3 regions of the Gordonia sp. N1V genome follow, and region 2 is predicted to be linked to each of the others. Evidence: predicted binding sites of a transcription regulator. Region 2 holds the regulator's gene; each other region holds the start of a gene.

Region 1 (10,165 bases), on a different contig from region 2:
TGGCAGCGGTTCGGGATCGATCGGCGCGACCTCTCGCAGTCCTAGTGCGGAGGCGAGCGCGTCGGACACACCGGGATCGGCCTTGTCGGCGTTGGTGTGGGCGGTGAACAGGGCGATGCCGGCCCTGATGAGCCGGTGGACGATGCGGCCCTTGGGTGTGTCGGCGGCGACCGACTCCACACCCCGAAGCAGCAACGGGTGATGCGCCACGATCATCCGGTAACCCTGCGCACATGCGACGGCGACCACGTCGTCGGTGACATCGACGCACACCAGGATCGGCCCGGCCGGTTCGCCCGGGTCCCCGCATACCAGCCCGACGGCGTCCCAGCTCTCCGCCAGGCGCGGCGGATACGCGGCCTCCAGCACCGCCACCACATCGGCGACACTCACCTCGCTCGGACCGTGACCCGTGTGCTCATGCGCTGCCAACGGTGATCTCCTCTCGCGCCCGGTCGAGCGCCGTGACCAGCCGATCGACCTGTGCCGCCGGGCGCACCGCCAACCGCAGGTGGTCGTCGGACAGTCCGACGAAGTTCGCGCAACTGCGCACCGCAATCCCCTGGCCCCGCAGGCTTTCTCGCACCGCCAGTGCACCGGGCATCTCGACGAGCACGAACGGCGCCGCGGGCGGCGCGCACGGGATCACGCCGACCTCGGCGAGTCGCGCGAGCAGATGGTCGCGTTCGATGGCGACGAGCTCGGCCTGCTCGGAGCAGAAGCGTTGCCCGTCGGGTCCGCAACAGGCGGCCAGCGCGGCGAGCGCAGGCGTGGACAGTGGCCAGGCGCGGCGCCCGGCCGCCGCCCGTTCGATCACCTCGGGCGCCGCGAGCAGGTAACCGGCGCGCAGTCCGGCCAATCCGAAAGTCTTGGTGACACTGCGCATCACGATGACGTCGTCGACTCGCCGGTCGGCCAGCGACTGCGGTTCGCGCGCCCCGGTCACCGGGTCGAGGGTCAGATCGGCGAACGCCTCGTCGACGACCACGAGGCGTCCGGGACGACGAAGCGCGTCGATCGACTCCGCGGGGTGCAGCACCGACGTCGGATTCGTGGGATTGCCGACGACCACGAGATCGGCGTCGTCGGGGATGTCGGCGGCAAGGTCGGCCAGCGGCGTGTCGGGCCGGCCGATGACCTGCGTGATCGGAATCCCCGCGGCCCGCAACACGAGTTCCGGTTCGGTGAACGACGGCTGCACCAGGGCCGCATGTGCCACACCCAGTTTCGGCAGCAGCTCGAAACCGTCGGAGGCGCCGGCGAGGAGCATCACCTCGTCAGTGGGACGGCCGTGCAGGTCGGCGATGATCCCGGTGGTGTGATCGGTCTGGTCGGTCGTCGGGTATCGGGCCAGGTCGTCAAGGGTGGAGGCGATGGCCGCCTGCACGAACGGCGGTGCGGCCCCACGAACATTGACGGCGAAATCGAGCATGCCCGCGGTGCTGTCCCGGTCGCCGTGCCGGTCGAGCGCATGCAGCCCGGATGTCATACCGACTGAGCCTACGTGCACCATGGGTTGGTGATGTCCCGACCAGACCCCACTGATCCCGACACCGTTCTGCTTGTCGATCTCGACGGGACGATCACCGACAGTTTCACCGGGATCGCCAACAGTTTTCGGCACGCCTTGACCGCTGTCGGCGCGCCACCGGCACCCGAGGCGGTGGTCGCCGGGATCGCCGGACCGCCGATGATCGACACCTTGCGCGAGCTCGGGCTCGACGAAGCCACCGCGAACGAGGCGATGCGCGCGTATCGCGCCCGTTACGTCGACGTCGGCTGGCTGGAGAACTCGGTGTTCGACGGCATGGACACACTCCTCGGCGATCTCGGCGCGTCGGGTCGGACGCTGGCCCTGGCGACGTCGAAGAACCAGACGACCGCGCGCGCCATCCTCGACCACTTCGGACTCGCCGGCCACTTCCGCGTCATCGCCGGCGCCAGCGACGACGGAACCCGCCGCCACAAACCCGACGTGATCGCCCATGCACTGGCACAATTGGACATATCGCTCGACCCGCACACACACCGACCCGCTCGTCCGGCGGTGATGATCGGCGACCGATCCCACGATGTCGAGGGCGCAGCCCGATTCGGCATCCCGACGATCCTCGTCGGATGGGGTTACGCTCTGGCCGGGGAGCGCGACGCTGCGGCTTGGAGCGTCGATTCGATGTCAGATCTGCGCGAGGTACTCGGTGTCTGATCAACTACACATCTGTTTCGTCTGCACCGGCAACATCTGCCGGTCGCCGATGGCGCAGAACATCTTTGCCAAGGCGCTGTGTGACGCGGGGCTCGCCGACCGCGTCGAGGTGAGCAGCTGCGGTACCAGCGGCTGGCATGTCGGCGAGGCGGCCGACAACCGCGCGCGCACGGAGCTGCTGGCACACGGCTACTCCGACGCGCACGTGGCCGATCAGCTCGGGCCCGATCACATCGGTGCCGACCTGTTCGTCGCCGCCGACGCCGGACACGTCAAGGAACTCGAACGCAAACGACTGGGCGAGCGCACCCGACTGTTGCGCAGCTTCGATCCCGACGCGGGCGACGATCTCGATCTGTCCGACCCGTACTACGGCAACGCCGACGATTTCGCCGTCACCCGCGAGCAGATCGAGGCCGCAGTACCGGGCCTGCTCCAGTGGGCCCGCGAACACCTCGACGGCGCCACCGGCTGAGCCGACGCCGGTGCTGCCGTGATCGGGTACTGCGGCGCACGTCACGGCCGAATCCGGCATACCGTCACCAGACGCAGCCGGGGCTGCTGTGACGGTTGCCCACTGGGTACCGTTGTCCTATGCGCGCGCTGCGAAACATACGACCGGGGTGGATCGCCCTGATCATCGTTGTCGTCGCATTCGCGGCGGCATGTTTCATGGTGCTCGCCCCATGGCAGCTCGGTAAGAACTCCGCGACGTCGGAGCGCAACCATCTGATCAAGAGTGCCGTCGGCACTGCCCCGGTACCGATCAACGAGGTGGCCCCCGCCGGAAAGGGATTCGTTCCCTCGACCGAGTGGCGCGAGGTGACGATGACCGGAACCTACCTCGTCGATGACCAGGCCCTCGTCCGCCTGCGTTCGGTCGACGAGCGGCCGGCCATCGAGGTCCTCACCCCGTTCCGCATCGCGGGCACAGATCGCGTCCTGGCGATCGATCGCGGCTACGTTCGCCCGGACCAGAGCAACACGCCCGCGATCCCTGCGCCCCCGACGGGTGAGACGACCATCAACGCCCGCATCCGGGCTTCGGAGGGTACATCGGAGGGCCGCGGCGCGCGGACCGAGGGCAACGCGCTGACCATGTACACGGTCGACCCGACCCAGCTGGCCAAGGCGACCGGCACCCCGATGGACCCGTTCTATCTGCAGCTGTCGCCGAATCAACCCGGCTCACTCGGCGAGATCCCACTGCCACAACTGGATTCGGGCCCCTACCTCTCCTACGGCCTGCAGTGGCTGGCCTTCGGTGTGATGGCACCGCTAGGGGCCGGATACTTCATCTACTCCGAGATTCGTCAACGTCGACGAGCTTCCGCCGCCAAGAAAGCCCACACAGCCGAGGCCGCCGCCGGTCCCGACCCAACGACCCCCGACGACGCCACCGGGCTCGACGTTGCCGCACATCCCGAGGCGGCCCCACATCTCCTGACGCGATCTGAACGCCGCAAACGCATGCGCGAGGAACTGCGCGCAGCAGCCGGAACAACCACCGTGTCCGCTCCGGTCGACGCCCACGACATCGACGAGCAATCGCCCGCCGGCATCGGCGTCGGACCCGACACCGAGCACTTGTCGTCCACGGTGCGCGACAAACTCACCGAACGCTACGGCGGCTGAGGCTCCCGCTTCACCGGATACTTCCCGGTCAGCGGCGGGGGTGCGCGGCCCGTGCCGTCCCCCATCGGTGATCGCGCATCCCATCGGCGGCCGAGCTCTTGTATCGGTGGTCGAGGTGCGAGGCGCCCCAGGCGCCGAACCTCGAGACCGAGCCGAACCGACGCTGGAACCCAACCGAGACTCACCCGAAAAAACTTTCGACAACCCCTTGCCAACCCGACAAACCCGGCATACACTCGAACACAACAGCACACAAACACATGTGCGCTTATCGCCGGGGGGTGAGAAATGATGGTCGACACCACACTCCCCGCTGACGCGTTACCGGATGTGTCCGGGTTGTCGACCACCCAGAAACTCGCCCTCGCCCACACGCTGATGGACGAGTTGGCCACCGATGATTTGACCGGCCTGTCCAACGACGACCTGGTCACCGTCGCTCAATCCACCGAACAGTTGATCACCCGGGTCACCGTTCAGGGGGATCGGCAGATCGTCGAATTCTCCGACCGCCATCTGGCGCGCGAGTACGGGTTCGGGTCGATCACCGACGCCATGATCGGCCTGTTGCGGATCTCGGAACCGTGGCGGCGGTGGAAGCAACTGAAAGCGACCGCCACCTTCCACACCTTTACCGGTGAGGTCGCCGCGCCGAAGTACCCGGCGTTGGCCGACGCGATGGCCTCCGGTGCGGCCGGCTCGTCGCATGCGGCGGTGGTGATCGACGTCCTCGACCGTATCCCGGCGGCAGTGCCGTTCGACGAGAAAATGTCGGCCGAGGCCACGATGGCCGGGTTCGCCCGCACCCACACCCCGTCTGATCTGCGGATTTTGGGGGCGCGGGTGTTGGCGCACCTCGACCCCGACGGCCAACTGACCGACGATTCGGATCGGCAACGCCGCCGCCAGATCCGGATCGGCCGTCAAGACGCGCAGAAGATGAGTGGGTTGTCGGGGCAGATGACCCCCACCCTCACCGCACACCTCGAAGCGGTGTTGGCGATGTGGGCGGCCCCCGGAATGAACAACCCCGCAGATCCGGAGTCCCCAACCGGGAGTCGTGAGGATGCCGACCCCGACGCGTTGGCGGTTGCCGCATCGCGGGATCGCCGTGATCAGGTGCAACGCAACCACGATGCGTTGGAAGCGGTCCTGCGCGCCGGACTGGATGTCGGTCTCGGCCCCCAGTCCCATCGAGGCCTACCGCCGCATCTGATCATCAAAGCCACCCTGTCGGAGTTGATCGCGCAGACCGGGATGGGGGTGAGCGCGACCGGCACCCTGCTCCCGATCACCGATGTCATCGCCCTCGCAGCTCAGTGCCAGCCGTGGTTGGCGGTGTTCGACGACCACACGAACCTGCCCCTGTATTTGGGTCGGGCGCGGTTGGCGAGTCAAGGGCAGCGGATCGCGTTGTTCGCCAAAGACGGTGGTGAATACTGCTCGTTTCCCGGGTGTACTCAACCTGCCGCGCACGTCGAAATTCATCACGCCACCAAAGATCATGCGAAAGGTGGGCTCACCAACATCGGTGACCTCGCCCCCGCCTGCGGGAAACACAACCGGATGGTCGGCGACAAACCCGGACAATTCACGACCGGGATTTATCGGGACGGGCCGTGGGCCGGACGGTGTTGGTGGCGCAAAAACACCCCGGTCGGGGCGGCGACACCGAACCCGAAACGCACCAACGCACTCCCCGACGTCGGCACCACCTTCCGCGCCACCCTCGACAAAGTACGCGCCGACCTGCACCCACCACCCGACCCACCACAGGCCGATGCCGATACCGATCTCGCCGAGCGCGACGACCGGGGATCGATGCTGCCCACCGACCGAATCCGCCGCAGCCGAATCCCGCTCGGGCACGGGTACTACGACCTCGTCGAAATCCTCACCCCCGACCCCAGCCCGGACTCGCCGATCGAAACCCGACTCGCCCACCTACTCGGTGACCGCGGACTCTAGGCCCGGGGCACACTTCCGTTCGGGGACGGAACCAGCAGCGGCGCAACAGGTCTCGAGGCTCGTCGCTAACGCTCCTCGACACCTCGACCACCGGGACGAAAGATCCGCCGGGCTGATCGACCACCGTTCAAGGAGCGCCCCCGCCCGGCGAGGAAGCCCCCTCCCGATGGTCGAGGTGCTGAGGAGCGCCAGCGACGAGGCCTCGAGACCCCCGACAGCCGAACACCAGATCACGAGCGTCGAGCGCGCCACCAGGCTATGGCGATGGCGGTGGCGAGCGCGCCGACTTGCACCTGTCGGGACAAAGCCAGGGCGGCACGGAGATCCGTTGAGGTCGGATCCCGCCCGTCGCCGAGGGTGGGTCGGTTCTCGGTGCGGTGCGGGTAGACCGTGATACCGCCGAGACGGATGCCAAGAGCTCCGGCGAAACTCGCCTCCACGACCCCCGCGTTGGGGCTCGGATGTGCCGATGCATCGCGCTTCCACGCGCGCACTGCACCCCGCCGATCGGGACCGGCGGCCACGACGAGCACCCCCGCGATCCGGGCTGGCAGGATGTTGAGCGCATCATCGAATCGTGCTGCAGCCCAACCGAAACGGTTGTAGCGGGCATTTCGATGACCGATCATCGCATCCAGTGTGTTCGCGGTCCGGTAGACGAGGAGACCGGGAACACCGGCCAGGGCGCCCCAGACCAGCGCTCCCACGGTGGCATCGGAGGTGTTCTCGGCCACCGATTCCAGTGCAGCGCGACAGATTCCGGGTTCGTCGAGTGCATCTGGGTCGCGGCCGCACAAGCTCGGTATGAGTTCCCGCGCGCCCGGAACGTCGTCGGACTCGAGACAGTCGGCCACGTCGTCACCGACGCGGATCAGGGTGGTCCCACCCAATACGGCCCATGTCACCGCGGCGGTGAGCAGTGTTCGCGCCGGACCGTTCTCGGCGAGTGGGCGGGCCGCGAGTGCCCCGGCCACACCGACAGAACTCACACACAGCGCACAGTGCGCGCTGCCGGCGATCCGGCTGTCGGCGTATGTATGTCGTTGCAGCGCGGTGGCGAGGGAACCGAGACCGGCAACTGGGTGCCCACGTCTCGGGTCGCCGACCGCACGGTCCAACAGGTATCCGACCAGTAACCCTGCCGGTGAAGGCCGGACGGCAGCGACCCACCACCTCCATGCGCGCATCAGAGCAACCCCCGCATCAGTAGTCCGATGCCACAACGGTCTGCTGCTCGCCACGCACCAAGAGCGCCTGGTGGTCGGCGAGCGGGGTCACGCGGTGGCGCGACTCGTACTTGCGGCGCACCGACTCGATCACGTCGGCGGGATACACCGGGAACTGGCCGTCGGCATGCGGGAGCACCACCGTGTCGATGAGTTCCAGACCGCGCGGATCGACCGGACCCGGTGCCTCGGCCGGATCGTCGAGGCCTTCCACTGGCGCGATGGTCGGACCCACCACGACCGCGCCGGCGCTGCATCCGATGTAGGGCAACGACGCTCGTACCCGCTCGGCGAGCAGATCCCCCGCGCCCGCCCGACGCAGCGCCCACAGCAAGGCGAAGGTGTTCCCTCCGGCCACGTACACCGCGTCGACCCGGTCGAGCGTGGTGGCGAACTCCTCGAGATTCTGCCGCACTGCCGAGAGGTCCACGACCGCATACCCTGCGGCCGTCAGGCGGTCACGTTCGGCGCGCACACCCGGCTGGCCGGCATAGGGGATCCGCGCGTCGTCGAGATACCCGATCTGCAACTCCGACAGCGCTTTTCCCGTGGCCTCCGACAGGAAACCGGGCACCGCCCCGAAACCCAGCGACAGGAGCAACAGATTCACGGTGGTCACGCTACCCGCAGCTGATCGGCCCGCCGAAGCCCACCGTCCGCGTGGTGTCGGTCAGGGACTCAACCGCATGGCAAGATCACGAACGCCCGCCCCACGATCGAGCATTCCGGCACGACACATCATGCGTGATGCCAGGGCGATTCGGTAGGCCGAGCCTCTGCGGTCACGTTGGTATCGCCGGAAGCCTTTCTCCATGTCCGACAGTTCGTCCGGACCGACAGCGGTCAGTGCGCGAGCCAACGCCTCGGCGTCGAGGATCGTCTCACAGGCCCCTCGCCCGAGATTGGGAGCCATCGCATGAACGGCATCCCCGAGAAGCACAACGTTGCCGCGGTACCATCGTCCGATCCTCGGCATCGTGCGCACGTGATACCGGGTCACCGTCTCCGGAATCGTCGACGCGATGGCGTCGGTCACCTCGCCGCACCACGATTCATACAGGGCTGCAACGAATCCCAGCGGATCGGCGACCTCTTGCTTGGCCTGAGCCGCCCCGGGCCGCGGTGACCGATAGGCGGCATGCCAGTCTCGCCGATCGCGGCTCAACGGCGTGATCCCGAAGGACCGACCGGGACCCCAGTATTCGGTGAACATGTCGGTCGCGCCCGCGAACTCTCCCAGGATCACCGACACGTCGAGATCCCGCGATTCGATATGCTCCCCTGTAACGGCCTCGCGGACAACACTGTTGATACCGTCTGCGCCCACAATGACGTCATGATCGAGCGCGCCGACATCGGTCACCCGCGTCCCGAAATGAATGCGGACGCGATCGGTCAGCAGAGCATTCAGCAAAGCCACCCGAGAGATCATCACGGTTTCTCCGCGAGCCGCGATTCGCGACAGCAGCGCACCTCCCGGATCACGCACCTCCGCCGACTGCTGCGGATGACCTCCGCGTCGAATGTCGTCGGCGAGACCGAGGGAGTCGAATACACGCATGGCATCCGGCCACATCCCGAGCGCGCTCCCCTTCTCGGGCAAAGCTCGTGCACCCTCGTAGACCTCGACCGGCCAGCCGGTCGAGGTCAGCAGGTTCGCCAGAACCAAGCCTCCGATACCTCCGCCAACGACGGCAACCGATCTCATGCCAGCAGGCTACTACGATCGTAGTAACCTGTCGAGATGAGTTACCGTGACCCCATGGCCAGGCGCGACGACGTTCTCACCGCCGTGGTGAGCGCACTGGGAGAGCACGGACTCTATGGATTGACCCATCGGAAGGTCGATCGGGCGGGCGCACTACCCGAGGGCACGACCTCGAACTACTTCCGAACCCGGGCCCAACTGCTCTCGGGCGCGGTCGAGCACCTCGTGGCGGGAGATCTGCAGGTATGGCAGACGATGGGTGCTGACGAGATCACCACCACAGACGATCTCGTCGACATCGCCGCCGCGTTCGTCGCGTGGGCCGTGGGCGACGGACGACCCCGGTCGTCGGCTCAGATCGCGCTGTTGGAAGCGGCGATCACCAATCCCGAGGTGTCTGAAGTACTCACCCGCGCACGGAAAGTCATCGAGCACCGCGCGAACCAGTTGTGTTCCCCACTCGGACTCGACCGCACCCAGGTGGCCATCCTGCTCGACGCCACCGACGCGATCATCTTTCGCCAACTCGCGATGCCGGAGTCCACCATCGGATTCGACCCACGCCGGTACTTCTCGGCGTTGCTGAATACACTCACGCGGTGATGGCACGCCCCCGCCCCGTTCCCGTCGCGGGCACCTATCCGATCGACACCGGCGTGGCCGAGCTGGCCCCGGACCCCATCTCGGGCGGATGGCTCCTGCAGATCAACGGCACACACAGCTCCCACATCGACGACGATCCGCATGTTCTGGACTTCGAATACCTGCGACAGATGGCGGCCGTCATCGAGGACCGCCATTCCGCGCAGGCGAAGCTCTCCGTCCTGCATCTCGGCGGCGCCGCGTGCGCGCTCCCCCGCTATCTCGCGTCGACCTTTCCGCAGTCGCGACACGTCGCGGTCGAGATCGACGCCGAGCTGGCGCGTCTCGTCCGCGAGTGGTTCGACCTGCCGCGCGCACCGCGTCTACGTATCCGCGTCGGTGACGCACGCGCCGTGCTGGAGTCACTCCAGCCCGACACTCGAGAAGTGATCATCCGGGACGCATTCGAATCCGACCGCACGCCAACACATCTGACGACGGTGGAGTTCACGCATGCCGTCAAGCGGGTCCTCACCCCGAATGGCCTGTATCTGGCCAACTGCGGCGACACCCGCGATCTCGGTCGCGTGCGCGCCGACGCCGCCGCGCTGGCCGAGGTCTTCGACCACATCGCGCTGATCGCCGACCCGGCGATGTTCAAGGGACGGCGCACCGGCAACGTGGTCATCGCGGGCAGCGACGGCCCCCTCGATCCCTCGCCGACACTCGTCCGGCGACTGCTCAGCGATCCGCTTCCGGCGCGGGTGATCGCCGGCGACGAGGCCAGGGCATTCGGGTCCGGGCAGGCACGCCACGATCCACCGAGCGTCTCCGACGAGA
Region 2 (10,165 bases):
ACGGCGGCCGGTACCAGGCCCTGATAGAAGTCGTCGACCGCATGGGCGGTGGCCCAGATCCGCATGCGCTGCCATGACGACCCGGCGGGTCGGCGAGATCCCGGCGGAGTCGACTCGACGGCGGTGTCCTCGATGCTCATGGTTCCATCGTGGTTCGTCGCCGTGGTGCAGTCTTCCGATATTCTGTCGGTTCATGTCGGAAAACAGCCAGCACGAGGATGTGGTGACCCAGTCGTCGTCACGTGCGGCAGGGGAGATCGTCGAACGCCATCGGCACACCGACGACCAGCTCATCTACGTCAGTCGCGGGGTGATCGCCGTTGCCACCGATGAAGGGGGATGGGTGGCGTCGTCGAATCGCGCGGTGTGGATTCCCGCCGAGACCTGGCACCAGCACCGATTCCACGGGTTCAGCCGGTTTCACACCGTGGGTTTCGCCGCCGTCGAACGAGTCCTCGACGCGGACGGCCCCGCGGTGATCTCGGTGACGCCGTTGGTGCGGGAGCTGGTGATCGCGGCCGCGGAGGACGTCCGCGGAGCCGACGAACTGTCCCGGATCCTCGCCGTGCTGCGCGATCAGTTGCGCCGCGTGCCCCAGGAGCCGGTCTCGTTGCCCACACCCCGCGACGATCGCCTCGCACGTGCGTGCGACCTGGTGCTCGCCGACCTCTCGGTGCCTCGCCCGCTGGGTGACCTCGCGGCGGCCGCGGGGGCAGGCGAACGCACGCTTGCGCGACTGTTCCACGACGAGATGGGGATGACATATCCGCAGTGGCGCACCAACATCCGGGTGTATCAGGCGATGATCGCGCTCGCCGAGGGGCGCTCGATCACCGCGACCGCGCACGACTGCGGGTGGGCCACCCCGAGTGCCTTCATCTCGGCCTTCCGACAGGTGACCGGCCGGACCCCGCGCGCCTACCAGATCGAGACGGTCCCGGTGCGTTCCTGACCGGTCGGGGTTCTCCACCGCCGGAATCCCTCGGTCGCAATCCCTGTGGGACAAGAGTTTCGGCCACAACGCCATCGGCCACCGACCCGCTGGGTCGGTGGCCGATGCTCGTCGGGGTCCGGTTACCCGGTCACTCGGCGTCGAGGTCGGTGGCGACCAACTTGGCGATCGCGTCGACGGTGGCCGGGTCCTCGGCGGTCACGACCACGTTGGTGCCCTTCTCGGCGCCGAGCGTCATGATCATCAGCGCCGATCCGGCGTCGACCGGCTCGCCGCCCTCGACGGCCAGGGTGATCAGGCAGCCGGCGTCGGCTGCGGCCTCGGCGATGATCGTCGCGGGGCGGGCGTGCAGTCCGACGGCGGAGCCGACGGCGACGGTGGTGCTGGGCATGATGGATTCTCCTTGACCTGTTCGGATGGCATGTACGCGGATGGGATGTACGCGGATGGGATCGAATCGGATGGGATCGGTGGTGAGGGACGGACCGTTCGCGGGCGGGATCTTCGATTGTGCCCGCGGCGGTCGGTCGAGGTGGGCGAACCGCGCCATCAGGCGGGGACGGCCTCCCGCGGGGTGGTCGCGACGGCGGTGCGGTCACGGTTGCGGCCCCACTGCTTGGCGGCGATGACGCACAGCGCGGAGAGAACGGTGCCCGCGGCGAGAGCGACGAGGAACCACCACCAGGCGTTCATGGCGAAGAAGACGAACACACCGCCGTGCGGGGCGCGCAGTTCGACACCGAGCGCCATGATCAGCGCGCCGGACAGAGCGCCACCGGCCATCATCGACGGGATCACCCGCAGCGGATCGGTCGCGGCGAACGGGATGGCACCCTCGGAAATGAACGAGGCGCCGAGAAGCCAAGCGGCCTTGCCGTTCTCACGCTCGGGTTCGGTGAACAGCTGCGGACGCAGGACCGTGGACGCCAGGGCCATCGCCAGCGGCGGGACCATGCCGGCACACATGACCGCGGCCATGATCTCCAGCTGCGCCGAGCCGCCGACAGCGAGGCCGGTGGTGGCGAACAGGTAGGCCGCCTTGTTCACCGGGCCGCCGAGGTCGAAGCACATCATCAGGCCCAGCACGATGCCCAGGATGATCGCCGAGCCACCGGTCATGCTGCTGAGGCCGTTGTTCATCTCGGTGGTGAGCCACGCCAGCGGCCTGCCGAGGAACATGAACATCACCGCACCGATGACAAGGCTGCCGAAGAGCGGGATGATCACCACCGGCATCAGGCCACGCGCCCACTGCGGCAACGGAAGTCGCGAGATCGCCAGGCAGACGACGCCGGCCGCGAGGCCGCCGATCAGGCCGCCGATGAAGCTGGCGCCGACGGCCACCGACACCAGGCCGGCGACGAAGCCGGGCGCGATACCGGGCCGGTCGGCGATCGCGAACGAGATGTAGCCGGCCAACGCCGGGACCAGCATGCTCATCGCCAGGGAACCGATCGCGAAGCTCACCGCGCCCAGGTAGGTGCCGAGTCCTCCTGCCGGGAGATTCCAGAGAGTGTTGTGCAGCGCGATGTAGGCACCGTCGCTCATCGTCTTGTCGATGTTCTTGTTGGCGATCTGGTAGCCGGCCAGCAGGAATCCGAGAGCGATCAGCAGACCGCCCGCAGCGACGAACGGGATCATGTAGCTGACGCCGGTCATCAGGGCCTGCTGAACCTGCTTGCCCAGGCTGAGCCCACCCTTCTCCGTGGCAGCGGCGCCGGCACTGTCGCCGTCGCCGGCGCGCACCACCGCCGCGTGCGGATTCTCCGCTGCCGCAAGCGCTTCGGCGATCATCGCGTCGGGTTCGTTGATGGCGCGCTTGACGCCGGACTCGATGACCGGCTTGCCGTGGAACCGGCTCTTGCCCTTGACGCCGACGTCGGTGGCGAAGATGACGGCGTCGGCGCCGGCGATGACGTCCGGGGTGAACGGGGTGGTTCCCGAGGACCCCTGGGGCTCGACGTGGAAGTCGACACCGGCGCGCTCGGCGGCGTACTTCAGCGCGTCGGCGGCCATGTAGGTGTGGGCGATCCCGGTGGGGCACGCGGTGATCGCGACGATCGACATCGGCTTGTCGCTCGTCGGTGCGGCCGGGGTCGATGAGTCGACCGGCGCGGTCTTCTGGGTGGTCACCGTGTCGGTGGCCACCTTCTGCGGTGCCGCCTTCTCGGTGCTCGCGGCCGCGGTGGTGCTCGAGCCGGCCGCGGGCGGATTGATCGCACCGTCGACGAGGTCGACGATCTCGTCGTCGGTGCGCGCTGCCCGCAGCGAGGCGACGAAGTCGGGACGGACCAGCGCACGAGCGAGCGAGCTGAGCAGCTTCATGTGCTCGGAGGCACCGCCCTCGGGGGCGGCGATGAGGAAGACGATGTCGGCCGGACCGTCGGGGGCGCCGAAGTCGACCTTCTTCGACAGCCGCGCCATCGCCAGGCTCGCCTGCGACACCGATGCGGCGCGGGCGTGCGGGATGGCGATTCCGCCGGGTAGACCGGTGGCGGACTTGGCCTCTCGGGCGAGCGCGGCGCGCGCGAGGTCGGCGGGATCGCTGGTGCGACCGGCTTCGCCGAGGTTCTCGGCGAGGTGATTGATCACCGCCGACGGGTCGTCGCCTGCGTCGACGTCGAGATTCACCGTGGCTGCGGTGATGATCTGCTCGGACATGGGTTTCCTTACTGGTGTGTCGCTGGTTGGGTGCTGATGGTGGATCTGGTTCTGGAGTTGTTCGGGGTCACGGGTTGTTTGTCATGGGGTTGGGGCGGCTCCGGCGAGATCGGTGATCACGACACGGTCGGGATCGAGGTGGTCGGGGCGGGGAGGCTGGGTGCCGGCGAGTGCGGCCGCCGCGGCACCATAGGCGACCGCGCTGCGCAACCGTCCGGGCTCGTCGGCGCCCCGGGTTTCGGCGATCAGGTAACCGGCCAGCGAGGAGTCGCCTGCGCCGACGGTGCTGCGCGGGACGATCGGCGGCGGCGTGGCGAACCAGCTGCCGGACTCGGTGGTCAGCAGTGCGCCGGCCGCACCGAGGGTGGCCAGCACGGCGCCGCCGATGCGGTGCGCCATGTCGGCCGACGCCGAGACGATGGGCGACAGATCGCCCTCGGCGGCGGCGTGACGCAGGATCTCCGGATCGGCACCGCTGACCTCGGCGAGTTCATACTCGTTCGGCTTGATCAGGTCGACGCGTCCGGTCACCGCTGCCGTCAGGGGAGCACCCGAGGTGTCGATGGCGACGCGGTGTCCGCGCGCGATGAGCTGGTCGGCGAGTACGCGATACCAGTCGTCGGCGACACCCGGTGGCAGCGATCCGCACAGGGCCACCCAGTCGGCACCGGCCGCGCGGGCCAAGACGAGGTCGGTCAACGCACGCACCTGACGGTCGTCGAGGAACTGGCCGGAGGCGTTGATCTTGGTCGTGGTGCCGTCGGGTTCGGCGATGGTGATGTTCGACCGCACCTCGCCGGGCACGGCGAGGGCCTCGTGGCGAAGTCCGACCTGGTCCAACGCGGTCAGCAGCGGATCGCCGTTGCGCGCCGGTAGGACCGCGAGGGTGGTCAGACCCGCCTCGGCGATGACGCGGGAAACGTTGACGCCCTTGCCTCCCGGCTCGGCGCGGACACCGACGGTGCGTTGCACCTCCCCGCGCTGGAGGGGGCCGGCGATCTCCAGGGTGCGATCGAGACTCGGGTTGGCGGTGACGGTGAGGATCATGCGATCACGACCTCGATGCCGCGGGCGGAGAGCACCGCGGAGAAGGTGGGATCGATACCGGCGTCGGTGATGAGGACATCGACGTCGTCGAGGTCGGCGAAACCGGCGAAGTCCTCGCGATTCATCTTCGAGGAGTCGGCGAGCACGATCACGCGTTGCGCCGAGCGCACCAGCGCCGACTTCACCGCCGCCTCGTCGGGGTCCGGCGTGGACAGTCCAAGACCCTCGCTGACCCCGTTGGTGCCGATGAAGGCGACCGTGGAGCGAAACTGCCGCAGTCGGGACACGGTGTCGGCGCCGACTGCCGCCTGCGTCAGACTGCGAACTCGCCCTCCCACCAGATGCAGTGTGGCGCTGGGATGTTCGGCAAGAAGCGTGGCCAGGGGCAGGCTGCTGGTGACCACGCTCAGGCGTCGGTCGGTGGGGATGTTGAGTGCGGCCTGGTAGGTGGTGGTGCCGGCGTCGAGCGCGAGCGAGCCGCCGTCGGGCGGCAGGAAACGCATCGCCGCACGGCCGATCGCCACCTTCTGATCGGCATGGCTGGCCTCGCGCTCGCCGATGCCCTGCTCGTCGACGATCTGGACCAGGCCGGGCCGAACCGCGCCACCGTGTACGCGCTGCAGATGGCCGGCGCGTTCCAGGCTCGCCAGATCGCGTCGCACCGTCTCGCTGGTGACCTCGAAGCGCTCGGCGAGCGCGCTCACCGAGGCGCGGCCCTTCGAGCGGACCAGCTCGGCGATCGCCTGCTGTCGTTCTTCCGCGTACACGTCTCTCCGATCTCTTTCCGACCACCGACCCCATGTGGGTTTCTGTGGGACCCGGTGTTGATATATCTGTGTTTACGCCTGTTTGTGTTGACAAGTCAAGGATTTCTTGTAACTTCGATCACAAGAGGTGGTGACGTACCGGTGTTTCACATCCATCGGACGCCTGGTCGGATCACACAGAACGACCGCGTGACCAGTACGACCCGCATCACCGCAACGCCCGCATCATTGAAGGACGAGGAAAGGCCGGAACCGTGGATCAACAGGTTCGCCCCCAGCACACGCAGACCGAGGGCAGTGCGTCGGATGCCGACACCACGCTGCACGGGACGCCCGTCGTCGGCGGCAAGGCCTACGGGCCGGTCGTCCGTCCGGGCGAGCGGGTGAGGGTCGAGCCCGCCGATCCGGGCTCACATGTGGTGGACGAGGCCGACCGTGAGGCCGAAAAGGCCCGCTTCGTCGATGCCGCGGCCGTGGTCGCCGCGCGACTGCGTGAGCGCGCCTCGCACGCCTCGGGTGCCGCCGCAGAGGTGTTGATCGCCACCGCGGGCCTCGCCGAGGACCGCGGGTGGATCGGCACGGTCACCAAGCTGATCGCCGACGGGACCCCGGCCCCGGCCGCGGCCGCCGCGGCCACCGAACAGTTCGCCGCGATGTTCGCCAAGCTCGGCGGGATCATGGCCGAGCGCATCACCGACCTCAACGACGTCCGTGACCGGGTGGTGGCCGAGGTACTCGGCGAGCCCGAGCCCGGGGTCCCCGTGCCCGACGAGCCGTCGGTGCTCCTCGCCGACGACCTCGCGCCGGCCGACACCGCCGGACTCGATCCGAAACTGATCACCGCGTTGGCCACCCGGCTCGGTGGGCCGACCAGCCACACCGCGATCATCGCCCGCCAACTGGGGATTCCGTGCGTGGTGGCGGTCGCCGGCCTCGACGACGTACCCGCGGGCACGCCCGTTCTCGTCGACGGAACCGCGGGAACCGTTGTCGTTCACCCCGATCCGGCGCGGGCCGGGGACGAGGTGGAGCAGAGTCGTCGGGAGGCGGAGGCGATCGCGGGATGGACCGGGCCCGGGCGCACCGCCGATGGTGTGGAGGTGGCCATCCTGGCGAACGTCGCCGACGGCGTCTCGGCGCGGGCGGCGACGGCATACCCCGTCGAGGGGGTCGGTCTGTTCCGCACCGAACTCGCTTTCCTCGATCGGGCCGACGAACCGTCGGTGGACGAGCAGGCAGCGCTCTACCGCGAGGTCATCGAGGCCTTCGACGGCAAGAAGGTCGTGGTCCGGACGCTCGATGCCGGCTCGGACAAGCCGCTGAAGTTCGTCGATCACGGCACCGAGGCGAATCCCGCACTGGGCGTACGAGGCAACCGGATCGCCGCGACACATCCCGAGATCCGTACCGGTCAACTCGACGCGATCGCCCGCGCCGCGCAGGCGACCGGCACCACGCCCTGGGTGATGGCGCCGATGATCGCCTCGGCCGCCGAAGCCGCCGAATTCGCCGCCGAGGTCCGCGGTCGCGGGCTGGTGGCGGGGGTGATGATCGAGATCCCCTCGGCGGCGATCCTCGCTCCGGCGATCCTCGCCGAGGTCGACTTCGTCTCGATCGGCACCAACGATCTCACGCAGTACACGATGGCCGCCGACCGGATGTCGGCCGAGCTCGCCGGGCTCACCGACCCGTGGCAGCCTGCGGTGCTCTCGCTGATCGCCACCGTCGCCGAGGCGGGCACCCGCAGTGCGACACCGGTCGGGGTGTGCGGCGAGGCCGCCGCCGATCCGCTGCTCGCGTGTGTCCTGGTCGGACTCGGCGTCACCTCGCTGTCGAGCGCCCCGGCCGCGGCGCCCGCGGTGGGAGCGAAGCTCGCCGAGGTCGACCGCGAGGCGTGCCGCTCCGCCGCGCAGGCTGTACTGGCGACCGCCTCACCGGCCGATGCGCGTGCCGCGGCCGCGGAAGCGTTGCGCAGCTGAGCCGTTCGGCTGAGCGGGCCGGCGGGTGCGACTCCGCTCAGATGCGGCGCATCACCGTCACGACCTTGCCCAGCACCGCGGCGTCGTCGCCGGGGATGGGCTCGAACAGGTCGTTGTGCGGCATCAGCCACACATGGCCGTCCTTGCGCTTGAAGGTCTTGACCGTCGCCTCGCCGTCGATCATCGCCGCGACGATGTCGCCGTTGTCGGCGACGTTCTGTTGACGAACGACCACCCAGTCGCCGTCGCAGATGGCCGCGTCGATCATCGATTCACCGACGACGCGCAGCAGGAACAGTGACCCGTCGCCAACGAGTTCACGCGGCAGCGGGAAGACATCCTCGACGGCCTCCTCGGCCAGGATCGGCCCGCCGGCCGCGATACGTCCCAGAACCGGCACGAACGTCGGCGTGGGGAGGTTCGATGCATTCGGGTTGTCGTCGGTGGGCGTGGGATCGCCGTCCTGGACGTTCACCGCGCGGGGTCGGTTGTGATCGCGTTTGAGCAGACCCTTGCGCTCGAGGGTTCGCAGCTGATGCGCGACCGATGAGGTCGACGCCAGGCCGACGGCGTCGCCGATCTCGCGGATGCTCGGCGGATACCCGCGTTCGCGCACGGACTTGCGGATCACATCGAGCACGCCCTTCTGGCGCGGGGTGAGCGCGGCCTCGACGGCCGCGGGATCGATCGGGCCGGTCGCGACGGCGTCGTCCGGATCGGTGACGGTCGCCGCGTCGGGGTCACCCGAGCGGCCCTTCTTCTCACTCATGGGGTTCGCATCCTTTCGGTCGGTGCGCACATCCTCGCGGGGTACGCCCTGGTTGACGGGCCCTGTGGAGAGCTGAACACCGGCCAGGGTAGCCGAGGCGACAGGCAACCTCAAACATGTGTTCGACGTGTCGCGAGAAATTGTCGGTGCCCCGTGGTAGAACTCGAACATCCGTTCTTCGAATGCATGATCGAGATAGGGAGACGCCATGCCGACCGTACTTCTGCCCACCGCGCCGGGCACCAACGACCTGCCCGTTCGGTCCCGCCGGACGGCTCACCGCGCCGCCGCCGTTCGCCGCGGGGCGTCGATGCCGGCCCGCGCAACCGTCGAGCACCGGGCGCTCGAACACCGGGTGCTCGAACACCGGGTGCTCGAACACCGGTCGTCCGAACACCGGTCGTCCGAACACCGGTCGTCCGACCGTCGCCTCCCGGAGCGGCGCACGCTCGAGCGCGACCCGGCCCGCCGACGACCGGCATATGCGGGCCCGGCCCGGACCGGTGCGCGCCGCCTTCCGGCGGTTGCGGGCACCCGTTGCGCAACTCCGGTCGGCCCGCGGGTCACCGCGCACCGCACCGCTCGCCGTACCGGTGCGATGGTGGCCGTGCTGACCGGTGTCGCCCTGGCGCTGCTGGTGTGGCTGGTGGCCGTGGCCGGTAGCGACTACCAGCAGTCGACCACGCCGGCGCCCGCGGCCACCGAGGTCGTGCACGTACGTGCCGGGGAATCGCTGAACTCGGTTGCCGCACGGGTCGCGCCCGACCTGCCCCGGCAGGCCGTCATCGACGAGATCGCGCGGATGAACGAGATGTCCGGCAGCGGGCTCCAGGTCGGTCAGGCACTGCTGGTACCCGCCTACCGGTGACGACCGGGGTAGGCGATCACACGGCTGTTCCACCGCGGTGGGGCGGTATTGTCGGTGTATGCGCTGTCCGTTCTGCAGGAATGATGACACCAAGGTCATCGACTCCCGAGTTGCCGACGAGGGGCAGGCGATCCGTCGGCGCCGCTCCTGCAGCGCATGCGGTCGCCGGTTCTCGACGGTGGAGACCGCTGTCCTGGCCGTCGTCAAACGCAATGGCGTCACCGAGCCCTTCAGCCGCGAGAAAGTGATGCGTGGGGTCCGACGCGCGTGTCAGGGACGCCAGGTCGACGAGGACGATCTCGCGCAGCTCGCCCAACAGGTCGAGGAGACCGTTCGGGCCTCCGGAGTCGCCGAGATCCCCAGCAACGAGGTCGGATTGGCGATCCTCAAACCCTTGCGCGACCTCGATGAGGTCGCCTACCTGCGATTCGCGTCGGTGTACCGCTCGTTCGATTCCCTCGAGGACTTCCAACGCGAGATCGACGACCTGCAGGGCAATCTGACCCACGGCCGGACGACGCCCGCAGCCGGCGTCGTGTCAGCCGAGTCGGTCCAGGGTCCGTAGCGCCCGTTTCTCCGAGATCGGATAACGCGTGCCCAGTCGCTGCGCGAACAGACCGACCCGCAATTCCTCGACGAGCCAGTGCGCCTGTTCGTTGACCGCGTCTCGCCTGCGGTCGGGCACCTGCGCGAGCCGCTGGTTCCAGCGCTCCACCACCCGATCCAGTGCCTCCATGCCGGCGCGATCCCGCGCGGCGGATGCCGGCAGATGCTCCAGGCGCTCACGGGCAGCGCGCAGATAGCGGGGCACCTCCGCCAGGTGCTCCCGTGGGGTGGCGGCGACGAAGCCGTCGAACACCAGATGGCCGAGCTGTTCGGCGACGTCGTCGGCGGCGAGTTGCCCCGAATGGGTGTCGATCACACCGCGCAGTGCCACCAACTCCCGCAGGACGTCGACCGCGAGGCGTAGATACTCCGGAGCGGCGTCGGTCACCGCTGGCCGCAGCCGTTGGGCGAGCGCGGCGAACGCCTGGGGCGAACGTACGACGCGCAGTTCGTCGGGCTCCACGAGATCACGGATCGCTCGGCGTGTGCAATCGCCGAACAACCGCGCCGGCTCCC
Region 3 (10,165 bases), on a different contig from region 2:
AAAAGGCGCCGACTTGGATGTGGCACTTGAAGACCCGGGTGCCCGCGGCGATGGCCTTCGAGACGTAGGCGGTCGCCGGCTCCTCGGGGTAGAAGGTTGCGGTGTGCAGACAGTCGGGGTGGTGCGCGGCGAAGTCGGCGGCCCATCCGTTGAGCCACTCGGCCATGTTCGGCTTGTGTGGATACACGAGTGAGGAATACGCGCGAATGCCGAACGCCTGCAACGCAGCCACCCGGACGTCCTCGTCGGCTCGGTAGGTGATCGGCCATTCGCGTCCGACGAGCGGGCCTGCCGAGTCGAAGTACGCCCACACCTTGTCCATCACCGACCTCGGCATGAAGTGCGTGTGGACGTCGATCAGACCCGGCAGTCCCAACGTGCCCCAGATCGAGCGGACCCGTTGTGCCTCAGCCTCGCTGAACGGTGTCGGCGCGGAGGGATCTTGCTCGGGAACGACGCTGTTCATGCGTCGACGGTACCGCGCGTGACGCCACGGGTCACGGAGAGCCGATCACCGTGCGTTCCCCATCGAGGTGACCGCGGTTCGCAATGTCAGTCCTGCGTGTGAGCGGAGGAGTGGTCCTTGGACGCGCGCGGCATGCGCCCGGTCCAGTCGCGGGGAACGATGAACACGCCCTCGGCCTCGACGGTGACCCCCTCGGCGTCGGCGAGAGTGCCCCGGACGGTCTTCTTACGGCCGTCGCGACCGACGATCGACGCGCGTGCGGTCAGCGGCCCCAGTGGCGTCGGGCGCACGTAGCGCAGCGAGATCGTCCCGGTGTAGCACGGCACGCTGTCGACGCTGGCGGCCTCGCCGAGTACCTGATCGAGGATCATCGCGGCCACTCCGCCGTGCACATGGTCACCGGGACCCTCATAGGCGGCACCGAGGGTGAACTCGGCAGACACCTCGTGCCCGTCGTGGCGGGTCCGCAGAGGCGGCGCGATGGCATTACGCACGCCGACAACCGAATTGCCCCAAGGCATTCCGACGAAATCCGGCGTGTACCGAACGCCGTACGGACCGTCGATCTGCTCGGCGCGCAGGGTGTCGACGATGTCTTCGATCCGCTCGCGCGCCGCGGCCACCACGTCGTCGGGGACCTCGGTGCGAATCACCGCATCGATGAGCTGGCGCACGGAGTCGGTCAGCGGTTCGTAGATCGCGCGGCGGCGGGCGATCTCGTCGTCGGAGATGTCCTCGAGGGTGAACTGCATGCGGCGACTCCCGGGTCGTGCCGGCCGTGGTGAACCGCGGACCGAAACCAGACTAGAACGTGTTCTAATCTAGCGGAAGGCGTCGGCGTCGGCCACCAGATCGGTGCGGGCATCGGCGAGCACTTCGGAACGGTCGTCCGGGCGGACGAAGCCGGCCTCGATCGCCGTGTCGGCCGCCTCGGCGTAACGCTTGAGGTAGGTGTCCTGGTCCGGGTAGAGATCGGCGATGACCGTCGGCGGCAGGGGCGTCGTGACGCCGAACAGCACACAAATGCGGGGCACGTCGTCCTCGACCACGCCACTGAGGATCTGGGTCGGTACGTCCACGCACGGAGTGCGCACGCCGTCGCGCGCATTGCCCACCTGGTCGAGTTCGAACCGGTGGCCGTCCCCGGCGTCGACGACCAGCAGCGGGTCCGCGACCGGGGGCTCCGACTCCTCGTCGACCCACGACCGCAAATGGTGCAACGCCGAACGCAGCACAAAGCGCTGCTGACCGCGGTTCACCGGCGCCGGACAACCGAGCATCGACTCGTACTCGCCGATCTGAGCGAAATCGGCATGCGACGTCCCGGCCATCTCCCATACGCGCAGCAGAGACGAATCCGGTTGTCGGGCTTGCACATACTGAAAGTTGGTGAGAACGTCGGTCTCGGTTTGCACGACGAAGACCGGAACGGTCAGATCGTTGGATATCCGCACAGGTAACCCGCGATAGGCTTCGGTGATGTCGGCGGGGCCGTCGGCCTCGCCGAGCGGCAGAGCGCCAAGAGATCGGCTGTGAATCAGAATCCCGTGAAAGACGTTGTGTAGGTTGGCGAAATGATTCACGTAGGTCGTCAGTGCCATGGCCGATTGGGATTCCCCCGCGGCCAGTAGTCGGCGCACGGTGAGTCCGGCCAGTGGGTGGCCTTGAGTGTGGTTCGCGGCGAGTGCGCCACCGATGGCGCCGAAGATGTCGTAGCTGTAACCGTCACCCGGGTGGCGTAGTGACCCATATCGATCGGGGTCCTTGTCGGCGAGACGCGTGGGCGTGTCACCGTCGTCCATTCCGACAGATCCGGCACCGCCCTCGATGCCGGTGTACTGCGCCGAAACCCCCACCCAGGCACACCCCGATCGGACGATCTCCGGCGCGAGGTACGTGTACTCGGGTGCGGCGTCGGTTCCGCTGGACACGTTGAACCACTCGACGACGACGTATCCGTTGAAATCGGAGTCATTCTCGGGGCGCCGCACCAGGATTCGGGTGGTGAACTCCGCGGAGACGGCTTCGGCAACGTCTCCGGACGAGGTGCTCTCGAATCGGCGGGCTCGTCCGACAGCAGCATATTCGCGCTCGTCATATCGGTGGGCTGTCAGGTTCGGACCGGGGCTGGCGCTGAGGATGTTGTGACCTTTTCCGCCGGTCAGTTCGATGAAGGTCACTCGTGACGACATCTTTCGACCTTAACCCTCGTCCGCCGTTCGACGTGGTCTTCCTGATGTTTGACGTCGACGTCCTCGAGACGTCTTCCCCCGATGGTCGAGCAACTCGCCCTGCCCGATAGCCGGAACCTTCCCCGATGTCCCAGGCACCGGGCCTTCCCCCCCGATGGTCGCAACCCCCCGACAATCGAAGACCTTTCCTCCCGATGGTCGAGGTGCGAGCCGCGTGCGGCGAGCCTCGAGACTCGGCGAGACAACCAGCCTCCCAACCACATCCACCAACCACAGCGAAACCCGCACCCCTACCACACCCCACCGACAGAAAACCTCAGCCAGCCCACCAACGAAACCCGTTGTCCACAAGCACCTTTCCCTCCACAGAATAATCGAACACCCTTGCGCTACTCTGTATGTTCGAGTAGAGTGGAGTCATCTCACCGATCAGCCACCGGGGAGGGGCCCATGATCGACACCACTACAGTCCTCGACGCGGAAACCGTTGACGCCGAAGCAGTCTTCGCCACCATCGTCACCCAACTCAGCGACCTGCAATGGAATCCGGACATGACCGGACCACAAGCCTTCGGCGCGATGAAACAAGTCCTGTTGTTGCGGAACCTGGTTGATCATCACGCGACCACCCTCACCGGAGAGATGGATCGGCTGGGCGTGGCCGATCACAAGACCACGCGGCTACGGGAGTTGTTGATCAGCATGGGTTGCGCACCCGCCGTCGCAGGTCGGTATGTGCGGATTGCTGCCACCGGCGACATCGATCTGTTGTTGGCGCATGCCGCTGACGGGTCCATCTCGTCCGAACACACCGACGCCATCGTGCGCGGGTTGGCGCACATCGACACCCGATGCCCCGAACCCCTCGACACCGTCCAACGCTGTGAATACCTGCGGAAACTCCTGTCGCACTACTTCGCCGGCTTCACCCCCGCCGAGATCAACCTCTACGCACGACAGTTGGGCAACGAACTGGCCGCGGAGACTCCTGGCGGTTTACCTGCCGCCGAAGACAAGAGAATCAACTCCTACACCGACCGCATCACCGACGACGGCCGGTTGGAGATCTCGGCGAACCTCGACATCATCGCCGGGGAGAAAACCAGAACTCTGATGGAAACCTTGTCGACGCCCAAGCCCCAGCCCGACGGATCCCCGGATCCGCGGACACCCGAACAAATCTGCGCCGCCGCATTCGAAACGATCGTGGAGTTGGCGGCACAAGGATTGGCCGACACCACCTTCTCAGCCAAGCCCACCAACGGACTGTTGTGGACCTGGTCAGCCGACAACCCCGCACTCGGCGGCGATTTGCAGAACATGGGTGCCATCACCGAAGCCGCCGCCCGGATGTTGTCGTGTGACACCACCATCACCAAGATCATCCTCAACACCGATGGCGTACCCCTCGACGTCGGACGCCAGGAACGATTGTTCACTCCCGGCCAACGCAAAGCGTTGTTGGTGCGTGATCGTGGGTGTATCAAGTGCGGCGCCCACGCCGGACGCTGCCAAGGACACCACGTGCACCACTGGAGTGAGGGTGGTCCTACCGACCTCGACAACGGCTGCCTGCTGTGCAGTAGTTGTCATGATGATGTGCACCACCACGGTTGGGACATCATCATGGGATTCGACCGACATCCGTGGCTCGTTCCGCCCGCCAGCGTCGATCCGAAACGACAACCAGTGCCGTCGTATCACCGGCGGACTATGCGACTCGACGACGCCGCAGCCTGACCTGCGCTGCCCCACTGCCTGATTCCCTGCACCCGGCATCGTCGGAACCGCATCTGTTGTTTGAGAACTCCATAGAGATAATTCCCACCCGATGGTCGAGGTGATCGCGTGCCCGTGGACCGGATACCCATCGGTGCAACGGGTCTCGAGGCCCGGCGCCAGGGGCGCCGGACACCTCGACCATCGGGTGGGGAGGGTCCGAGTACCCGATCATCGGGCGGGAAAGCGTCAGCATCCTTCCGTGGCGAGTCGTCACCCCCCGATGGTCGAGGTGCGAGCCGCGTGCGGCGAGCCTCGAGACTGCCTGCGGCAGAGCTGGAACCGGATCACGGAGGACCGGATGCCGATCTTTGCAACGGGTCTCGAGGCCTCGTCCATCGGGATGGGAACACCGTCGGGCGGGAGGGCGTCAGCGCCCTTCGATGGTCGGCTATTCCTTCTGGGACTTTCGATGGTTGTCGATCACCTTGCCGAACATGAAGTGCATCTTGGTGCCCAGGGGCCAGCCGACGTAGTAGCAGAGGAACAGGGAGATCTCCTCCAGCTGTTCCGGAGTCAATTCGCCATTGGCCAGCGCAGAGGACGCCTGGATCTCGGCGACGTCGATCTGGCCGGACTGTGCAAGGGCACCGAGGAGTAGGAGTCGGCGGTCGCGGATGGAAAGCCCTTCGCGGGACCAGACTTCGCCGAACACCTGATCGGCGGTGTGGGCGAAGTAGTCGCCGGGTCCGTCGGACATCTCCCAGCCGTAGACTTTCGACATCATGTCGAGCGACTTCTGGCGCTGCTCGGACGTCATGAGAGCTCTCCTTCGTGGTGGGGGACGCCGAGCGCCTGGGCAAGGTCGCGGCGTGCCAACCGACCGAGCGGAAGGTCGACGCCCAAGTGATCGGCAAGGGCTAACGCCAGCGTGAGATCTTTCTCGCCCAGGGTTCGAACCGATGTGAAGATGTCGTACCAGAAATCGTCCGGTGCGATCTCGGCGGTGTTGTCGCGCAGCATGATTGCGCCGGCGCCACCGGTGATGGCATCGGTGTGGCGGACCACTTTTCCGAGTTTCACCAGGTCGATACCTGCTGCCTCGGCAAGGCGGGCGGCCTCGGTGGTGGCGGTGAACGAGATGAAGTGGAGTAGGTTTCGCGCGAGCTTCATCTTCGTGCCCGCACCGACGTCCGAGCCGGCGTGGACCACCATGTCGGAGGTGAGCGCGAATGGTTCCTTTATTCTCTCGTAGGCGTCGCGCGGGCCGCCGACCATGATCGCCAAACGGCCTTCGGCGGCGCCGGCCGCGCCACCGGAGATCGGGGCGTCGAGCACTGTCACGCCGCGCTCGGCGGCCGCGGCAGCGAGATCGACTGCCGTCTCCGGAGCGATCGTCGAGTGCACGGTGATGATCGTCCCCGGAGCCGCGGTGCTCAACAGCCCGCCGTCGCCGCTGACGACTGTGCGGACCTGCTCGTCGTTGAGCACGCAGACCCCGATGACGTCGGTGCGAGAAGCCAGGTCCGACAGCGATTCCGCGCGATCGGCCCCCTGATCGACGAGCTTGGCGACGGCGTCCTCGGACAAGTCGAACACCGTCATCCCGCCGGCCCACTTGGCGAGGCTGCCGGCCATCGGGCCACCGATGTTTCCCAGCCCGACATACCCGAGCCGCAGAGAGCCGGCAGCGTCGGTGCTCACGACCGGATCACCTGCCCGCCGTCGACATTGAAGATCTGGCCGGTGATCCAGCCGGCCTCGTCGGACAACAGGAACAGGCACATGCCCACCAGATCCTCGGGTGTACCGAAGCGCTTGAGGGGCAGGCGGTTCACGATGTCGTCGACCATCTCCTTCGGTGTGGTGCTGCGCGTCGCCTCGGTGTCGATGGGGCCGGGCGCAATGGCGTTGACCCGGATGTTCTGACCGCCGAGCTCGGTGGCCAACTGTTGGGTGAGCCCGTTGACGCCAACCTTCGCGAGGCCGTAGAAGCCGCTGTACAACCATGCCGCGGTGGAGGATTGATTCACGATCGCACCACCATCGGTCATGTGCGAGTACACCGCGCGGGTGACGTTGAGCGCGCCGTCGAGATTCACGCTCATGAACTTCTTGTAGTAGTCCCATGGGACGGTGATCAAGAAGTCCAGCTTCATCCCGCCGTAGATCGCTGCGTTGTTGACCAGACCGTCGATCCGGCCGTACGTGTCCACGGTGGCCTGCGCGAGTGCGGCCGCCGAGTCGGGGTCGGAGACGTCGGTGTGGACGTAGCGTCCACCGATGTCGGCGGCGACCTTCTCGCCGGCCTCGTCGTTGAGATCGGCGACGACCACATTGGCGCCCTCGCCGGCCAGTGCTCGTGCGTAGGCCTCGCCGATGCCTCCGGCGGCGCCGGTGACGATGACGGTCTTGTCGGTGAATCGTGAAGAAGTCATGTGCTGCTGCTCTTTTCGTTGAATGATGAGGTCAGGCGGGTCGGGCGACGGCCTTGGTCTGCAGATACTCCTCGAAGCCGGCGACGCCCATCTCGCGGCCGATACCCGACGCCTTGTAGCCGCCGAAGGGCACGTCGGCGGAGTACCAGATGCCGCCGTTGACGGACATGGTTCCGGTGCGAATGCCGTTGACAACCTTGTTGATCCGATCCTCGTCGGTACCCCACACCGCTCCGGAGAGTCCGTACGGAGAATCGTTGGCGATGCGGATGGCGTCGTCGTCGCCGTCGTGGGGGAGGATCACCAACACCGGCCCGAAGATCTCCTCCTGCGCGACCCGGGACGAATTATCAACCCCGGAGATCAACGTGGGTTCGACGAAGAATCCGGTGGGCTTGTCGGTGGGTCGTCCGCCGCCGATCTCGATGGTGCCACCCTCCGCACGTGCGAGTTCGATGTAGGACTCCACACGCTGACGTTGTCGAGCAGAGATCAAGGGCCCGCAGATGGTTCCGGCGTCGGCCGGGTCGCCCGCGGCGAGTCCGGCGAGGCTGTCGCGGGTGGCGGAGATCGCCTCGTCGAGTCGCTCACGGGGGACGAGCAGTCGGGTGGTGATGGCGCATCCCTGCCCGGCGTGGGTGACCACGGCGAACGCGGCCATCGAGCACGCGGCCGCGAGATCGGCGTCGTCGAGGACGATGAACGCCGACTTCCCGCCGAGTTCGAGGAAGACCTTGGTGAGCGATTCCGCGGCAGCGGCCATCACCTTCTTGCCGGTGGCGGTGGACCCGGTGAAGGACAAGACGTCCACGCGCGGGTCGCTGCCGAGTTGGGCGCCCACTGCGTGATCGCTGGAGGTGACGATGTTGACGACGCCGGGCGGGAAGTCTGTTTCCTCGGCGATCACCTTGCCGACCAGTGCCGCACACCATGGGGTGTCGGGGGCGGGCTTGAGGACGACCGTGCATCCGGCGGCAAGTGCCGGCCCGATCTTGGCGAAGTTGATCTGGTGCGGAAAGTTCCACGGCGTGATCGCGCCGACGACGCCGGCCGCCTCGCTGCGCACCTCGCGATGGTTCTTCAGTCCCATCGGCTTGGCCTCGCCGAGATCGGTGGTCCACGAATAATTCTCGGCGAGGTCTGCGAAGTAGCCGAGGTCGTTGATGGGTCCTTCCAGCTGCGGCCCGTGCGTCAGGAACACCGGGCAACCAACTTCGGCGACGGTGATCTCACGGAGTTCGTCGACGTGCGCGAGCAGGGCGTCGCGCAGCTGCCGGAGGCAACGCGCGCGAAATGAGTGGTCCCGGGACCACGGTGTTTCGTCGAAGGCGCGTCGAGCGGCGGCGATCGCGGCATCCATGTCGTCGGCGTCGGCGTCGGCCGCCTTGCCGATCACGGCCTCGGTGGCGGGGTTGATGACATCGAAAGTGCCACCCCCGCCGGGGATCAGCTTGCCGTCGATGAGTAGATCCGAGGCGGATACGGGTCTGAGTGACATGAACTGGAACTCCATCTGGACAGGTGTCTGGACTCAAGTTCAAACCTAGTGTAGCGTCGGTCACATGTCCAGCCCCGTATCCCAGGAATCGACCCGACGGCGACTCTCCGCCCAGCAGGCCGAAACCGTTGCCCGGCTGACCGACGCCGCGGTCGACGTGCTCAACGACGAGGGCTTCGACGGGTTGACGGTTCGGGTGGTCGCCAAGCGGGCCGGTGTCGCACCCGCCACCGCCTACACCTACTTCTCGTCGAAGAGTCACCTTGTGGCCGAGGTGTTCTGGCGCCGACTTGCCGACGGCGTGCCCGACCCCGACCCGGCCCTCGATCCGGCCGACCGGGTGGCCGCCGTGCTGCGGGATGTCTCCCTGGTGGTCGCCGGCGAGGGCCAACTCGGCGGCGCTGTCACCGTCGCGCTGTTGGGTACCGACCCTGACGTCGAACACCTGCGTCTGCGCATCGGCGGATTCATCCGCCAACGTCTGGCCCAGGCGCTCGAGGTGGACCCGGAGAACCCGGGGCCGGTCGTCGACGCGCTGGAGATGTTGTACGCCGGCGGGCTCGTGCACGCCGGGATGGGCCACCTCAGCTACGAGCAGACCTCCGAACGTCTGGTCGCCGCCGCCCACCTGCTGATGGAGAAGCAATCGTGATGATGGAGCACACCCGATGACCGACGCCGTTGCCGTGGCCGGGATGCAGGAGCACATTCCGTTCGATCCGTACGCCTATGGCTTTCATGAGGATCCGTATCCCACCTATGCTCGCCTGCGCCGCGAGGCGCCGGTGTATTACAACTCCGAGTTGGATTTCTGGGCGCTGGCCCGGCACGCCGACGTGCGCAGTGCGTTTCGTGACTCGGTGAACCTGTCCAACGCCTGGGGTGTGTCGATGGACCCGGCGTCGTACGGTCCGGACGCACACAAGTCGATGTCGTTTCTGGCACTCGACGACCCCAAACACATGCGCATCCGCAAACTGGTGAGCAAGGGCTTCACCCCGCGCCGCGTCAACGACCTCTCCGGCCGGATCACCGCCCTGACCCACGAACACTGGAGCCGGTGCCTCGACAAGGGCGAATTCGACTACGTCGCCGACTTCGCCGGGCTGCTCCCGATGGACGTCGTGTCGGAGTTGCTCGGCGTCCCCGAGAGTGACCGGGCGTTCCTGCGCAAGCAGTCGGATCTGCTGCTGCATCGCGAGGAGGGGGTGCTCGACGTCCCCGAAGCGGCCGTGTACGCGTATATCGAACTGCACAAATATTATTCGGCGTTGATCGCCGAACGCCGCACCAACCTCGGCGACGACCTCGTCTCGGCACTGCTCACCGCCGAGATCGACGACGAGTCGGGGGCCAAGACGGCGCTGTCCGACGACGAGATCGTCGGATTCATGGTGCTGATGGTGGTGGCCGGCAACGAGACGACCACCAAACTGCTTGCGAATGCCCTGTATTGGGCCTGGGGCAATCCCGACGAGATGGCGCGTGTCATCGCCGACCCCGACCTGGTGCCCGACTGGACCGAGGAGACGCTGCGCTACGACAACTCGACGCAGATGGTGCTGCGCCGGGTCGCCGCCGACGTCGACTACGGCGAGCACACCATCGCCGCCGGTCAACGGGTGTTGCTGCTGGTCGGATCGGCCAATCGCGACGAGGACGTCTTCGACGACCCCGACCGCTACCGGATCGGCCGGGACTGCGGTCAGGCGCTGATGAGCTTCGGCATGGGCACCCATTTCTGCCTCGGCGCCCACCTGGCGAGGTTGGAGGCCAACATCGGGCTGACCGAGGTGGCCCGGTCGATCCGATCGGTCGACATCGACATCGAGAACGCGGTGCGTGTGCACTC

What was found. The regulator LexA, encoded in region 2, represses DNA repair genes until DNA is damaged. The targets are predictions, from matches to a motif close to CGAACANNTGTTCG.
Region 1: a site for LexA is predicted at 4,095-4,108, ahead of P3L18_RS01240 (HNH endonuclease signature motif containing protein). Genes of this name have one in related genera too.
Region 3: a site for LexA is predicted at 3,034-3,047, ahead of P3L18_RS17500 (HNH endonuclease signature motif containing protein). Genes of this name have one in related genera too.

Annotation. Positions count from the first base shown of each region.
Region 1 covers NZ_JARJDD010000001.1:271,907-282,071, forward strand. The annotation lists gene P3L18_RS01215 (Nif3-like dinuclear metal center hexameric protein) at 1-393, opposite strand, end outside; gene cobC (Rv2231c family pyridoxal phosphate-dependent protein CobC) at 419-1,489, opposite strand; gene P3L18_RS01225 (HAD hydrolase-like protein) at 1,523-2,206, shown strand; gene P3L18_RS01230 (low molecular weight protein-tyrosine-phosphatase) at 2,199-2,681, shown strand; gene P3L18_RS01235 (SURF1 family cytochrome oxidase biogenesis protein) at 2,801-3,841, shown strand; gene P3L18_RS01240 (HNH endonuclease signature motif containing protein) at 4,133-5,809, shown strand; gene P3L18_RS01245 (cobalamin biosynthesis protein) at 6,040-6,996, opposite strand; gene P3L18_RS01250 (Type 1 glutamine amidotransferase-like domain-containing protein) at 7,013-7,645, opposite strand; gene P3L18_RS01255 (NAD(P)/FAD-dependent oxidoreductase) at 7,706-8,743, opposite strand; gene P3L18_RS01260 (TetR family transcriptional regulator) at 8,798-9,346, shown strand; gene P3L18_RS01265 (fused MFS/spermidine synthase) at 9,346-10,165, shown strand, end outside.
Region 2 covers NZ_JARJDD010000006.1:58,570-68,734, reverse strand. The annotation lists gene P3L18_RS09945 (MFS transporter) at 1-140, opposite strand, end outside; gene P3L18_RS09940 (helix-turn-helix transcriptional regulator) at 194-952, shown strand; gene P3L18_RS09935 (HPr family phosphocarrier protein) at 1,083-1,343, opposite strand; gene P3L18_RS09930 (fructose-specific PTS transporter subunit EIIC) at 1,502-3,613, opposite strand; gene P3L18_RS09925 (1-phosphofructokinase family hexose kinase) at 3,695-4,660, opposite strand; gene P3L18_RS09920 (DeoR/GlpR family DNA-binding transcription regulator) at 4,657-5,427, opposite strand; gene P3L18_RS09915 (putative PEP-binding protein) at 5,682-7,406, shown strand; gene lexA (transcriptional repressor LexA) at 7,444-8,094, opposite strand; gene P3L18_RS09905 (LysM peptidoglycan-binding domain-containing protein) at 8,384-9,043, shown strand; gene nrdR (transcriptional regulator NrdR) at 9,102-9,608, shown strand; gene hrpA (ATP-dependent RNA helicase HrpA) at 9,582-10,165, opposite strand, start outside.
Region 3 covers NZ_JARJDD010000013.1:90,799-100,963, reverse strand. The annotation lists gene P3L18_RS17515 (amidohydrolase family protein) at 1-466, opposite strand, end outside; gene P3L18_RS17510 (PaaI family thioesterase) at 553-1,218, opposite strand; gene P3L18_RS17505 (alpha/beta hydrolase domain-containing protein) at 1,288-2,658, opposite strand; gene P3L18_RS17500 (HNH endonuclease signature motif containing protein) at 3,109-4,398, shown strand; gene P3L18_RS17495 (carboxymuconolactone decarboxylase family protein) at 4,829-5,197, opposite strand; gene P3L18_RS17490 (NAD(P)-dependent oxidoreductase) at 5,194-6,081, opposite strand; gene P3L18_RS17485 (SDR family oxidoreductase) at 6,078-6,815, opposite strand; gene P3L18_RS17480 (aldehyde dehydrogenase) at 6,847-8,313, opposite strand; gene P3L18_RS17475 (TetR/AcrR family transcriptional regulator) at 8,378-8,965, shown strand; gene P3L18_RS17470 (cytochrome P450) at 8,982-10,165, shown strand, end outside.